DNA from 4 places in the Paenarthrobacter sp. AB444 genome. Region 4 is predicted to be linked to each of the others. Evidence: riboswitches for the same ligand, from Rfam matches in the RefSeq annotation. Region 4 holds a riboswitch; each other region holds the start of a gene.
What was found. Region 4 has a riboswitch for cyclic di-AMP ahead of PQ627_RS17225 (C40 family peptidase). Riboswitches for the same ligand answer to the same signal wherever they lie in the genome.
Positions count from the first base shown of each region.

Region 1: linked by a shared signal. The riboswitch ahead of PQ627_RS06135 (NlpC/P60 family protein) and the one ahead of PQ627_RS17225 (C40 family peptidase) in region 4 are both predicted to bind cyclic di-AMP.
Region 2: linked by a shared signal. The riboswitch ahead of PQ627_RS14320 (hypothetical protein) and the one ahead of PQ627_RS17225 (C40 family peptidase) in region 4 are both predicted to bind cyclic di-AMP.
Region 3: linked by a shared signal. The riboswitch ahead of PQ627_RS12940 (hypothetical protein) and the one ahead of PQ627_RS17225 (C40 family peptidase) in region 4 are both predicted to bind cyclic di-AMP.

Region 1 is NZ_JAQZBY010000003.1:189,858-193,305, reverse strand. Features, by position in the region: gene PQ627_RS06140 (FAD-dependent monooxygenase) at 1-600, shown strand, start outside; gene PQ627_RS06135 (NlpC/P60 family protein) at 708-1,493, opposite strand; cyclic di-AMP (ydaO/yuaA leader) riboswitch at 1,497-1,661, opposite strand; gene PQ627_RS06130 (copper resistance CopC family protein) at 1,836-2,468, opposite strand; gene PQ627_RS06125 (NCS2 family permease) at 2,583-3,448, shown strand, end outside.
Region 2 is NZ_JAQZBY010000011.1:73,237-76,684, reverse strand. Features, by position in the region: gene PQ627_RS14335 (alpha/beta fold hydrolase) at 1-750, shown strand, start outside; gene PQ627_RS14330 (DUF6480 family protein) at 863-1,126, shown strand; gene PQ627_RS14325 (ATP-dependent DNA ligase) at 1,220-2,278, opposite strand; cyclic di-AMP (ydaO/yuaA leader) riboswitch at 2,485-2,635, shown strand; gene PQ627_RS14320 (hypothetical protein) at 2,651-3,448, shown strand, end outside.
Region 3 is NZ_JAQZBY010000009.1:180,450-183,897, reverse strand. Features, by position in the region: gene PQ627_RS12950 (response regulator transcription factor) at 1-419, shown strand, start outside; gene PQ627_RS12945 (sensor histidine kinase) at 423-1,922, shown strand; cyclic di-AMP (ydaO/yuaA leader) riboswitch at 2,055-2,213, shown strand; gene PQ627_RS12940 (hypothetical protein) at 2,219-3,076, shown strand; gene PQ627_RS12935 (glycosyltransferase) at 3,208-3,448, shown strand, end outside.
Region 4 is NZ_JAQZBY010000015.1:104,406-107,853, reverse strand. Features, by position in the region: gene PQ627_RS17240 (NTP transferase domain-containing protein) at 1-156, opposite strand, end outside; gene PQ627_RS17235 (HNH endonuclease) at 199-699, opposite strand; gene PQ627_RS17230 (NlpC/P60 family protein) at 917-1,681, opposite strand; gene PQ627_RS17225 (C40 family peptidase) at 1,775-2,506, opposite strand; cyclic di-AMP (ydaO/yuaA leader) riboswitch at 2,511-2,672, opposite strand; gene PQ627_RS17220 (M23 family metallopeptidase) at 2,818-3,448, opposite strand, start outside.

The DNA.
Region 1 (3,448 bases), on a different contig from region 4:
AGTGAACTTAGCCGCTACGGCGTGGGGTCCATCGTGGTGGATGGCTTCGGCGCCTTGTCGGCCACCGGCCCCGCCGTCCATACGGGTATGTTGCAACGCTGCGAGGTCACCGATCCCGCCTCCATCCAGGAACGCAATGAAATCCTCCGCCACCTGCGTAACTACGCGGCCAGCCACCATCTGGACGTCCGCAACACGACGAGGGCCGTGCGCCTCGATTTCCTGGGCGCAGACGCCTCCCAGCACATCGCCCACGGACTTGCGGCGAGCATGACCCGGAACGGACTCGGTGCTTCAGGTCCCCTTGAATCAGCACCCCGCCAATGGGCAGTCCACACAGCCAATGGAATCCTCCTGGCAGACCATGTGGTGGTGACGCGTTGTGCGCAGAGTCAACTGCGGCGGATGCTGGCCGAACTGGGTATCGCTGTGGGACAGAACCTCGTAGCCGCCATGCGTGCTCTGGGGATGCACCTGGTGGGCGTGGGAGAACTCATCACGCCGACGCCCAAGGAAGTACTTCGCCAAGCCAAGGCAGTAGGCCAGGCCATCTCTTCAAAGGTTGCGCTGCCCGGCGGCCCGGGAATCGCCATCGCCTAGCTGCGCAGGCGGTGGCGCTGCAAAACCGATACTTAAAGCCCAAAGGCCGGTGTCTTTCGAAGAATCAATCTTCGGAAGACACCGGCCTTTGCGTTGAAGCGTGAGGCTTATGCGCCAGCGCGTACGTAGGTGATGGGACCCGTCGCGGTCAGCCAGCTGATCGGGTGGATGCCCGTCTGGTTGCCGTTGATGCCACCGCTGATGGCCTGGCCGTTGCCGATGTAGATGGCAACGTGGCCGGACTGGACGATCATGTCGCCGGGCTGGGGGTCGCTGACAACCTTGCCGTAGTTCAGGAACTGCATGGGTGCCAGGTCGCCAACAGGGATGCCGGCGGAGCCGAGGGCCCGCTCAACCATGGCGGTGCAGTCCTGCATGATGCCGATCTGGGCGTAAGCCGAGGCAACCATGGCAGCGTTGACGCCACCGGCTGCAGGAGCAGCAGCCACCGGAGCGGCAGCAGGAGCGACAGCGGCGGGAGCAGCAACTGCGGCCTGGGCGGCAACAGGAGCCGCAGCAGCAGTGACGGTAGCGGTCTTGGGGGCAGGTGCCTCAACGACCGGAGCCGGCTTTTCGATGACCGGAGCTGCAACGGAAGCAACTGCGGGACGCTCAAAGTTGATGGTCGCCGTCGAAAGGGCGGTGACAACCTTGGTGGGAGCCTCGGAGGCGGTCTCGGCGACCGTGGCGGGGCTGGAGTCGCGCTGGGCCGGAGCCTCGGCTGCGTGGGCAGCTACGGAGCCGGTCAGAACGAGTCCGGAAGCTGCTGCGATAACGGCTGCCTGGCGGCCAGCGCCTGAAGCGTTGCTGGCAACGGCCTTGGAGATGGAGATGAACGGATTAGGACGTACGCTGTCCGCCTTACGACGGCCGCGAAGAATGCGTGAAGACATGAAAGAGCCTCTCCCGATGCCTGCGAGGTTAGCTGTCGGATTCGGATGGGAGTCACCCGGCCACTATCTCCCGCTGAGCGGAAGCTTCGTGACTTCACCCCAAGGCACGCTCGTAAGCGGCCCAAATTGGGTTCCCCGTCTCTGCCGTAGGTTTGTCTGCGAACGGATTCCGGACTGCGGCAGAGCTAGGCAATCAGGCCGGAAGTGCCTGCTACGTGGAACAGGCACAGGTACCACCGTACGCGATGATCGCCACGAAGTCACATTTAAGTAACGGGAACCGTTGCTTTGGCGTGTCGCGGTAACCGAACCGAGATATTCGCAGCTATGTAGAAAACCCCGTTATTCCGCGGATGCGGGGCCTTCAGGGTCATCGGAGGCAGCGAGTTTCCTGCGCGCTGTCACCGCGAGGAAGATCACGAGCGCCACAGCCACTGCCGCAATGACAACAATGCTCCACGGGAACGGCTGGGACGCGTCCGCCGCGGGTGCGCTGCTCCCCGTTCCAGGAGGTGCCGACCCCACCGACGGGACCGTGGCCGACGTCGCCGATCCGGACGGTGAGGCAGCCGCCGTGCCGCTCGCCGCCGTCGTGCTTCCTGCGGTGGCCGTGAACTTGAAGGTCCCCTCGATCGGGTGCGAATCGGAGCTGACGACGCGCCAAACGACCGTGTACTCCCCCGCAGGCGCGCCCGGGCGCAGCTTCTGCACAGCTTGGCTGTCGATGATTTCCACGGGTCCGTCCGCCCAGTTCTCGCCCCCGGCGGTTACGGTGACGCCCGAACCGATGGCCAGGGGCCGGTTGTTGAACGTAATGGAGACCGACGCCGGTACTTCAGCCACGGTGGCACCGTTCGCCGGCGCCGTGGATTCCGCGACGTCGTGCGCGGACGCCGGTGCCGCGGAAAACAGCAGGGCAGAGGCGAAGGCAAAGGCGGCGACGACGGCGGCCAGAAGCGGACGGATGGTACGCATGGGGCGGTTTCTCCTAGTGTTGGCTTCCTTACAGACTAGGGGAATGGTCCGCAGCCCCCACATTCCACGGCATAGGATTTGATAGCACACTCCCCCCAAAACCCGGAGACCTTCATGCTTAAACAAGGTTCTGCAGTGGACCGCTACTTCAAGATTTCCGAACGTGGATCCACGTACTCAAGGGAAATCCGCGGCGGTTTCGCGACATTCTTCGCCATGAGCTACATCGTTGTGCTGAACCCGCTGATCCTCTCGGGCGCCGATTCCAGCGGCGCGTCCCTGGGCTTCACCGCGGTGGCGGCCACCACGGCGTTCGTTGCCGGCATCCTGACCATCCTCATGGGCGCCTGGGCCAAGCACCCCTTCGCCGTGGCCACCGGGTTGGGTGTCAACGCCTTCGTAGCGGTCACCGTCGCCTCGCATCCCCAGCTGACCTGGCCGGACATGATGGGCCTGGTGGTCCTCTCGGGTGTCACCATGCTGATCCTGGTCCTCACAGGGTTCCGCACCGCCGTGTTCAAGGCAGTGCCCGAGGCCCTCAAGACCGCGATCGTGGTGGGCATCGGCCTGTTCATCGCCCTGATCGGCCTTGTGAACGCAGGCTTCGTCCGCCGCATCCCGGACGCCGCGGGCACCACCGTTCCGTTGGGCCTCGGCGTTGACGGCAAACTCATGGGCTGGCCCACGCTGGTCTTCGCCGTCGGTTTGATCCTGACCATCGCCCTGGTGGTCCGCAAGGTCCGTGGCGCTATCCTGATCGGCATTGTCGTCTCCACGGCGCTGGCCGCCATCCTCGAGTTCACCCTTCACATCGGGCCCAGCTTCGACGGCAAGAACGTCAATCCCCGCGGTTGGTCCCTCGTGGCGCCCACCCTGTCCGAATGGGGCGCTCCGGACCTTTCCCTGATCGGCAAGGCAAACCCGTTCGGCGCCTTCCAACACCTGGGCTTCATCGCCGCCGCGCTGCTGGCCTTCGTGAT
Region 2 (3,448 bases), on a different contig from region 4:
GGCCTGACCGGACGCATCCTGTGGACGGACGGCACGCCATCGCCAGGCGCTGCGCCGGAGGCGACCCCCGCCTACATCCTCATCCACGGCATTGGGGTCTCCCACCGGTACCTGGCGAGGTTGCACGCCGTGCTCGCCGCGAGCGCGCCCACCTATTCCCTGGACCTGCCCGGTTTCGCCGGGACGCCGCGGCCGGACCGGCAACTCGAGGTCGAAGACTACGGAGCCTTCATTGCCGAAGCACTGGCATCGTGCGGGATCGACTCGTACATCCTCGTGGGCCACTCCATGGGAGTGCAGTTCGCTATCGAGGCGGCCCTGCATCGTCCGGAGAGTGCACGGCATGTGGTGTTGATGGGTCCTGTGGTCGATTCCAGGCACAAGAACATCCTGCGGCAGTCGATCGCCTTGGGTTTGGACGGGCTGCTGCGCGAAAGCCCCTCCTCCAACTGGATCGTGTTTACCGACTACCTCAAGTGCGGGCCGCGCTGGTACTTCACCGAACTGCCCGTGATGATGAAGTATCCCACCGAAGACCGGCTCTCCCGGGTACAGGCCCCGGTGCTGATCCTCCGCGGAAGCCGCGACCACGTGGCGGGGCCAGAGTGGTCGCTCCGGCTTTCGCGGGCAGTGGCGCAGGGACGCCTGGTGGAGATTCCCGGGGTTGGCCACGTAGCCCAGCACATGCGGCCCAAGGCCGTGGCGGATGCCATCCGGAGCTTTGTCACCGCAACAACGCAGCACCGCTGAGAGCTAACGCACGACGACGGTACTCACCGGGGTGCCCTTGTTGGGTGCCGCCGGATCAGGCTAGGCTGGCGGGGCAAGCGGATTAGTAAGTTTGCTTACGAAAGGATGCATCATGACCAGCTATGACCCGGAAGACGATCCCCGGACCTTCGGCGTGAGCGGCGCAACCGGCCCCATCGACACCACGGCCGAGGCGGACAGCATCCACGAAGATCCCGATATGCGCCAGGACGAGGACGACGATCCCGCCGCCTCAGCCAACCCCGATCCCCTGGACGGAAACGTCACAGGACTCGAGCCCGGTGGAGGGGTACCCCCAGGCGAAACGCCTCCTGCCGAAGGAAGCATGAGCAGCGACCAGGGGCACGAGGAGTAGTTCCCGGCGGCACAGCTAACTCCGTTGCCAACCCGCTGTTGCGTTGCTGGCCAGCGACGCAACAGCGGGTTGGCAACGTGCTTGGCAGCGACCCTACGGGAGGCTCAGTATCTCCCCGAGGTCGTACTCCACAGGCTCCTCAAGCTGCGAATACGTGCAGCTTTCGGGGGTCCGGTCCGGCCGCCACCGACGGAACTGCGTCGTGTGGCGGAACCGGTCGCCCTCCATGTAGTCGTACGCCACCTCGATGACCAGCTCAGGGCGGAGGGGAACAAAGGAGAAGTCCTTGCCTGCGCTCCACCGGCTCTGGGCGCCGGGCATCCTGGATCCACCGGCCTCCTGGTTGGCCCACTCACCCCAAGGGTGGTCGGCAAAATCCACTTGATACGGCTCGAGTTCAGCCACCAAGGCCTCCCGCTTTGCCATGGGGAATGATGCCACGACGCCAACGTGATGAAGCCGGCCCGAGTCGTCGTAAAGCCCCAGGAGCATCGAGCCCACAACTTTCGCGGTCTTGTGCCACCGGAAGCCGGCCACGACACAGTCGGCTGTCCGCTCATGCTTGGTCTTGAACATCACCCGCTTGTTCGGCTGGTAGGTGCCGTCGAGCGGCTTGGACAGCACGCCGTCGAGCCCTGCTCCCTCAAGCTGCACGAACCATTCCTTGGCCCGCTCCAGGTCAGTCACCGCGGGCGTGACGTACACCGGCGGCTCAGCGTTGGCGAGGACTTTCTCCAAGGCCGCGCGCCGCTCGGCGAAGGGCTTTCCCGTGAGATCCTCCTCGCCCAGGGCAAGAAGGTCGAACGCCACCAACGACGCCGGCGTCTTCTCCGCAAGCATCCGCACCCGGCTGTCCGCGGGATGGATCCGCTGCTGCAACACCTCGAACTCCAGCCTGTTGCCCTGGATCAGGATGATCTCGCCATCCACCACGCATTTGTCCGGAAGGTTCTTCTTTAGGGCTTCAACGAGCTCCGGGAAGTAGCGCGTCATGGGCTTTTCGTTGCGGCTGCCCAGGATGATCTCGTCCCCGTCCTTGAAGACGATCGTCCGGAACCCATCCCACTTGGGCTCGTAATGCCCAACGTCGGGGATGTTCGGGACAGACTTGGCGAGCATGGGCGAAACGGGCGGCATCACAGGCAGGTCCATAGCTCATGTCTACCGGCCAGTAGGCGCCCAAGGCTAGTGCCTTCCGGACTTTGGCGCCCCGAAGCCTAAGCGGTAGAACCCTCTCGAAGCGGGCGGACGTACCGCCCGTTACATTAATGTGACTTTACTTTCCGGCTACTGTACGGTCGTAGGGCGACCCGAATCTCCGCTGGGCCGCTTCTGGATTGACGCCGGGCTCTGCCGCAATCCAGGATCCGCCAGACCCGCGGCAGAGACGGGGGACCCACAGTTCTCCGGGCTTGTTTTCTCCACAAGCCCTTGGGGTGAAGCCGCAACCAGCGGCCGGACGGCCTCGTCCGAACCCGACAGCTAACCTCGCAGGCGTTGAGAGGCACAACCATGTCCCCAACCATGGATAACACGCGCCGCGCGCAACTCGAACGCGAGCGCACCAAGCCAACCGGACGCCGTCGGGCCCAACCCAGCGGACAGGTCACCGGTACAGAAAGTACGACGCCGGAACCCGCCACCGCGGCGATTCCCACCACTGCGTCGCCCACGGTAGAGGCGCCCGCCGCAGCCGCTCCCACCACGCGCGCCGCCGCGCGTGCCGCTGAGCGGGAACGGGCAGCCCGCGCCGTGATTGAGCCGGCAGAAACCCCGGCAGCGAAATCCGTGCTCCCGGAACCGGCGACCGCGGCCATCCCGGTTGTCGAGGCCGCCCGGGCCGCAGCCCCCGCTTCAACCACGCCGGGCCCTCCAACGTCCGCGATCCCCATCGTCCGGCAAGAAGACGTGGCCCAGCCCGCGGATACAGTTCAGTCCGTGCGCCCGAAGCAGGATGCACCGGTCAAGCAGGATGTTCCAGAACCGGCCACCGCGGCCATACCCGTGGTCGCCGCAGCTGCACCCAAGACGCCAGCTCCTCTTAACGCTGCGGGCCTCGCCGCGACCTCGACATTCGGCCGCGAACCCCAAGCCGTCCTGCGGAAAGCCGCGTCCGTGAAGCACATGAGCCAGCGCATGGCAGTTGTTGCCGGCGCGCTGGGACTCGCCCTGACCGCAGGATCCGTGGGCCAGGCCTTGCATCTTCCCTTCTTCGGGCAGGAAGCACCCACAAGCCAAGCCGGCGGCAGCAACGCAGACCGCCAATCGGGCTCCGCCGCACCGGCACCACGGACGTCCTACACCACGGCTTCGTCCCCGTCG
Region 3 (3,448 bases), on a different contig from region 4:
GCATTGTGGGTCTGGCGGCCGGAGGCGACGACTACGTCACCAAGCCCTTCAGCATGGAGGAAGTGCTGCTCCGCCTGCACAGGCTGGTCCAGCGCTCGGGTGTCGCCGCGATGGACACCGCCGAGCTCGTCGTGGGTGATTTGACCCTGAACGTGGACACCCGGGAAGTGACCCGTGCCGGGGAGGACATTGCGCTGACGGCAACCCAATTCGAGCTCCTGCGCTATCTCATGGAGAACCCGAAACGGGTTGTCAGCAAAGCCCAAATCCTGGACCGGGTGTGGGACTACGACTTCGGCGGCCAGGCCAACATCGTCGAACTCTACATTTCCTATCTCCGCAAGAAGATCGAAGCGAACCACCCGCCGATGATCCACACCGTTCGCGGAGCCGGCTACGTCATCAAACCTGCGGACTAGGCCTTGAGCACACTCTCGGGGATTGCCAGGAGCCCGCAGCACAGTTGGCTCAATCCTTCCACATGGCATCTACGTACGCGTTTGGTCCTGGTGGCCATGGCTTTGCTGGTGGCCATTTGCGGCGCAGTCGGGCTGGTCAGCTACGCCTCGATGGACATGGTTTTCAACAAGCAGCTCGACAGGCAGCTGGAGCAGGCGTCGCGCCGCGCTGACGACTTCGGCAGGCCGCCGTCGAGCTTTCCGAACTCGCCGACAGGACGCCCGGACCCGCTGGAGGCCCGCGGGCAGGCGGCCGGTACGTTGAGCGCCCGCATCGATGGATCAACGGTGCGCAGCTCCGGGCTGATCGACGCCGGGGGCAACCGCGTTTCCTTGTCTTCCGCCGACGAGCAGGTCCTCCTGGCGCTGCCGACGGGGGACCGTCCCGTGGACCGCTCACTGTCCAACGGCGACTACCGGCTCATGGCCGTCAAAACCAATTACGGCGACGTGATCGTCACGGGCCTGCCACTGGCGGACAAGCAGACTGCGGAGGCTTCGCTGGTCTGGACCATGGTGCTGGTGTCACTTGGCGGCCTGGTGGTGATCGGCCTGGTGGGAACTGTGATCATCCGTCGCACCATGCGGCCCCTGGAGCAGCTCTCCGAGGTCGCCACCAAGGTTTCGCGACTGCCTCTCGACGCCGGCGAGGTGGCACTTGCGGTGCGTGTACCGCCGTCGGCCTCCCATCCCGGGACTGAAGTTGGCAGCGTAGGCCACGCCCTGAACCAGATGCTGAACAACGTCGCGAGGGCGCTGGAGGCCCGCCAGGAAAGCGAGACAAAAGTGCGGCAATTCGTGGCCGATGCCTCGCACGAACTGCGGACGCCGCTGACGGCCATCCGTGGCTACACCGAGCTGCTGCGGATGACCGAGAACTTCACCGACGACGGCAGGAAGTCCTTGGCCCGGGTCCAGAGCCAGTCCGAACGCATGACGACGCTGGTGGAGGACCTGCTGTTGCTGGCAAGGTTGGACGAAGGCCAACCGGTGAAGGTCACGGACGTGGACCTGACGCAGTTGGTGATCGAGACCGTAAGCGACGAGAAAGTCATGGCCCCGGACCACATCTGGCAGCTGACCTTGCCGGACGAACCGATCACGGTGCGTGGCGATGCCACGCAGCTGCATCAGGTATTGGCCAATCTGCTCTCCAACGCCCGCAAACACACCGATCCCGGAACAACGGTGGTCACCGGCGTGATGCTCTCGGCAGACGGCAGCGCAGTGGTTACCGTAACGGACAACGGGCCGGGCATTCCCGGAGATTTCCAGGGCAGGATTTTCTCCCGGTTCGCCCGCGCCGACGCCGCAAGATCGGGGTCGGAAGGGACCTCCGGCCTGGGCCTGTCAATCGTCGAGTCCATCGTCGAAGCCCACGGCGGAAGCGTGGAGGTGACGTCCAAACCCGGGCGGACGGAGTTCGCCGTCCGGCTGCCGGTCGCCATCAGCAACCGCACATAACGAAACCGGCAAGGCGACTCACCGGCGTCGTGATCTCTGTTACCTAAATGTGACTTCTGCGGAATCCTCCTGTACCGTCGAAAGGGTGGGTCGCTCAAAAGGGCCCGCATCCGGGATGCGCCGAGCTCTGCCACTTCCCGGAGTCCGTTCTTACTCCGAGGCAGAGACGGGGGACCCAGAGTCTCCGGGCCCAGGCATTTGCCGGCCCTTGGGGTGAAGCCGCAGCGTGACGCGCGGCCGGATGACCTCATCCGAACCCGACAGCTAACTCCGCAGGCGCTGAGAGGTAATCACACATGTCTGAACTTAACGATCAGACGCGCCCTTCCGCGCGTCACCGCGACCAGAACGACTCCCCGTTGAAGAAGTCGCAGACCGTCCTCAAAAAGGCCGCCCGTGAGGGCAAGTCCGGCAACCGCATGCCCGTAGTGGCCGGCGTTATTGCCGCCGCACTGGGTGTTGCATCCCTGGGAACAGCCGCCAACGCCGCGCTTAGCCTTCCCGAGGCAAGCCGCGTTGCCGAGACCCGGACCGCCGCCGAGGCCAGCAACGCCAAGGCCGCTGAAGAAGCCGCCGCAGCCAAGAAGGCCGCTGACGAAAAGGCTGCTGCCGCCAAGGCCGCCGCTGACAAAGCAGCAGCTGACAAGGCTGCAGCCGACAAAGCAGCAGCTGACAAGGCAGCTGCCGACCAGGCCGCCGCTGCACAGGCAGCAGCTGAGAAGGCCGCTGCCGACCAGGCCGCAGCAGAGAAGGCTGCCGCTGACGCAGCCGCCAAGCAGGCAGCCGACGCCGCTGCTGCCGCCGCCGCAGAAGCCGCAGCCGCCGCTGCAGCCCCCAAGGCTGTTGACGACCCCGCTGCTGCCAAGGCCTATGCTGCCAGCATTCTGGGCAGCTACGGCTGGAGCGCCTCTGAGATGACGGCACTGAACACGCTGTGGGAGAAGGAATCAGGTTGGCGGACCACTGCCACCAACGCTTCCAGCGGTGCCTACGGTATTGTCCAGTCGCTTCCGGCCGGCAAGATGGCTTCTGCCGGTGCGGATTGGCAGACCAACTACCAGACCCAGATCAAGTGGGGCCTGAACTACATCAAGGAACGCTACGGCTCCCCGTCAGCTGCCCTGGCCTTCCACCTGGCCAACAACTGGTACTAAGCCAAGAGTTTCCTGAAAAGCCGCTCCCGTCCGGGGGCGGCTTTTCGCGTGTAAAGGGCCCTGCGCACTTACACAGTCGCATCACAGCTTCCGCCTAAAGCCCTCACAATCGGCGGCCCCACTGTGAATGCATGACGCTCATAGATCCCGCCACCAGTGCGCTGCCGAACCCCGCCCATGCGGGGCGCTTCGCCGCTCCTGCCTTGCCCCACCGGCAGCCGCGGCGCTCTCCCGTGGACACGCGGACCACGGTCCCTGTCCTGGACGTCACCATTCCCGTCCACAACGAAGAGACCGACCTCGAGGAATGCCTGCGCCGCCTGCACGGCCACCTGGTGGAGACGTTCCCGCATACGTTCCGCATCACGGTGG
Region 4 (3,448 bases):
GACGTCGGGACCCACCACAACCACGGAGGTGGCACCCTGCGCTGTCTGGAGGGCATGGGAAAGGAGGGTGCCGCCGTCGTACTTCAATGACGGCTTGGGCACGCCACCGAGGCGGGTGGCCCTGCCACCCGCCAAAATCACGGCGTTGAACTCCATCCGCCCAGAGTACCCGGACGGGTGGAGCTCAGCAGAAATCGATCAGGCAGCGGATTCCGGCAACAGGAACGGGTCCCAGTCCGGCGCAGGTTTCTCGAGTTCTTTGATCTGCCACATGGTCCCCTGGGGCACACCGGGTTTGAAACGGAGTTTCCATCCCATTTCAGCCAGTGTGTGGTCGCTCTTGGCGTTGTTGCATTTCAAGCACGCCGCAACCAGGTTTTCCCAGGAATCCGCGCCGCCCCTGGATTTGGGGTGGACGTGGTCTATGGTGTGGGCTGTTTTCCCGCAATAGGCGCAACGGTGGCCGTCGCGGCGAAGAACCCCGCGGCGGCTCACGGCAGTGATCCTGTTGTACTTGGGACGGATGTAGCGGTTAAGGAGGATCACGGAGGGGCGTCCGAGAATCTCCTGTGGCCCGACGACAGGCTCGTCGCCTTCGGCCACTACGCTAGCTTTCCCAGTGAGCACAAGGACCAGCGCCCGGCGGAAGGTAATAACCGCCAGCGGTTCATATCCAGCATTCAGAACGAGTGTGCGCATGCACGTACCTCTTCACGGCCGCACCCGTCAGGGGCACGAGGGCCGGCTGCCCTCTGCATGTACGGGCTGTGGATCGACAACACAAGGGTAAGCACTTATATGCCGTATCAACGAATTTATTTGTCGATTCGCTCACAGTGTCTGCAAAAATTCATGCGCGGTTAAAGCAGAACACCCCGCCGGCAACTGCCTGCGGGGTGTTCCTGGAAGTCGATGACTAGCCGTTGACGCGGATGAAAACCGGTCCGGAGCCGACGTTGACGCTGAACAGTGCCGTGGTGGATCCGTTCCATCCACCGTGGACTGCCATGCCGTTGCCGACGTAAACAGCGATGTGGGCCTGTCCGGCCAGACCGCCGTTGGCGTAGTAGGCGAGGTCGCCTGGCTGTGCTTCCGCTGCGCTGACGGTGCGGCCCAGGGAGAGGTAGCCGGCCGGCCAGTCGTGGAAGTGGATGCCAACAGCAGCGAGGGAGTTGGTGACCAGCATGGTGCAGTCCTGCGTCACGCCGAGCTGGGCGTAGGCGGCGGCGGCAATGGCTGCGCCAAGTCCGCTGGAGGCTGCGGGAGCGGCCGGTGCCGGGGTTGCGGCGTTGACTGCCACCGTGGCGTTGGCTGCCGTGGCCGTGGAAGCCTTGGCCTCAACCTTTGCCGGAGCCTCTTCCACTACGGGAGCGGGAGCTTCGACAGTGGTGACAACAGGGCGCTCATAGGAGATGGCGACCGTGGAGTCTGCGGCAATCGTGGCCTGGGCAGCCGACTGGACATCCAGAGCGGTGGTCGCAGTCGACTCACGGTCAACGTTGGTCTCAGCAGCGTTGGCAGCAATACCGCTGGTCAGGACCAAACCTGACGCTGCGGCGATGACAGCTGCCTGGCGGCCGACGCCACCGGCGTTGACGCTGACGGCCTTGGCGATCACGGCAAGCGAGCTGGTCTTGGGGGCCTCAGCGCGGTGCCGTGCAACTTTGTGTGCACTGGTCATTGTTTTTCTCTTTCGTATCCGCAGGCAGTTGGGGTACCTGCGGGTAGTGGGCCGGCTGGCAGGGGTACGTCAGCCAGCCCCGAATCGGTGTGTTTAGCGGAGGGTGAAGAACGAAGACGTGCCCGTGGAAGCCACGGAATGCAGCAGGGTGCCCTGGCTCGGGTTCAAAGCGCTGATCATCATGCCGTTGCCGACGTAGATGCCCACGTGGGCTCCGCCGTTCTGCATGACGAGGTCACCAGGCTGGGGGGTGCTGGTGGGCTTCATCGCCGTCCAGGCGTTCACGCGGGGGATGCTGATGCCGGCCTGCGCGTAGACCCACTGGGTGAAACCGGAGCAGTCCCAGCCGGCAGGGGTGGTGCCGCCCCATACGTAGGGGGAGCCGATTCCGGTGTAGGCGATTGCGGCGAGCCCGGATGCTGCCGCGCTTGCAGCGGAATCCTTGGTTTCGGAGGACTTGGCGGTGACTGCCGCGGCGTCGTCGGCAGTGCGCTCGGTTACCTGGGCTGCCCGCTGGACGACCTTGGGGGCCTCCTGGGTGGCCACGACCGGGCTCTCGAAGGAAACGGTGGCGGTGGGCTCTGCAGTGACCACTGCGGTGGCAGCCAGCTGCTGGGTGCTGGAGACTTCCGAAGTGGTGACGTCGGTGTCAGCGGCATTGGCCGGCAGTCCGACAGTAAGGACGAGGCCTGAGGCTGCTGCCAGCACTGCGGCCTGGCGACCCACGGTACCGGCGTTGGATGAAACAGCCTTCGAAAGAGTGTTCAACGGGTTCGAACGAACCGTTTCAGCGCGATGGCGCGCAGGGGTAGTGCGTGATGACACGTAGGTAGCCTCTCCCAATGCCTGCGAGGTGAGCTGTCGGATTCGGATGGGAGTCATCCGGCCGCTTTGCTTCCTGGGAAGCTTTGCGACTTAACCCCAAGGCCTTCATTCGAAGACCAAAAGTGGTTCCCCCGCCCCTGCCAGACGATTTTTGCGAACGGACCTCGAGTGGTGGCAGAGCTAGGCAATCCACTCAAGTGCATCGGCCCCCTAAAAAGCCGATGCGCTCTGAAGGTTATAACAATTGAAAGCGAATGTCACATTCAGGTCACGAGACGTGTCATCAATGCGAGAGAAGACCATCAAATGGCTTAGAGCCAGCCCATGGGGTCGACGACTTCGCCGTTGACCTGGACCTCGAAGTGGAGGTGGCAGCCGGTGGAGGCGCCAGTGGTGCCGCTCAGGGCGACGGTGTCGCCACGGTTGACCGTCTGGCCCACCTGGACGTTGAACGAGGACAGGTGGTTGTACGTGGTCTCCAGGCCATTGCCGTGGTCAACCACAACGCGGTTGCCTCCGCCGTACTCGTGCCATCCGGCGAAGGTCACTTTGCCTGCCGCTGCAGCATGGACGGCCGTACCGCACTGGGCCACGAAGTCCTGCCCGCGGTGGAAGTCTCCGGTTCCACCGGTCAGGGGGCTGACGCGGTAACCGAAGGGCGATGCCGTGACCAGGGAGTCAAGGGGGCTGCCCAGGGTTCCCAGGGAAGAAGACCGCTGGATGCTGCCGGCGGACTGGGCACTGAGCAGTTGCTTCAGCTTTCCATCGGGGTCGGCGGCGGTGGCAACAGCTGCACGGCTGAAGTCGATTTTGGCCGATGCTGCCGCGGAAACCTCGGGCTGGCTTCCTACGGGGCCGCCAACGGCGAGGGCGGATTCGGTCTGGCCCGATTCCGAGGTGGCCATGACGGGGCTGGTAGCCGGCAGCCCGACAGTCAGGACA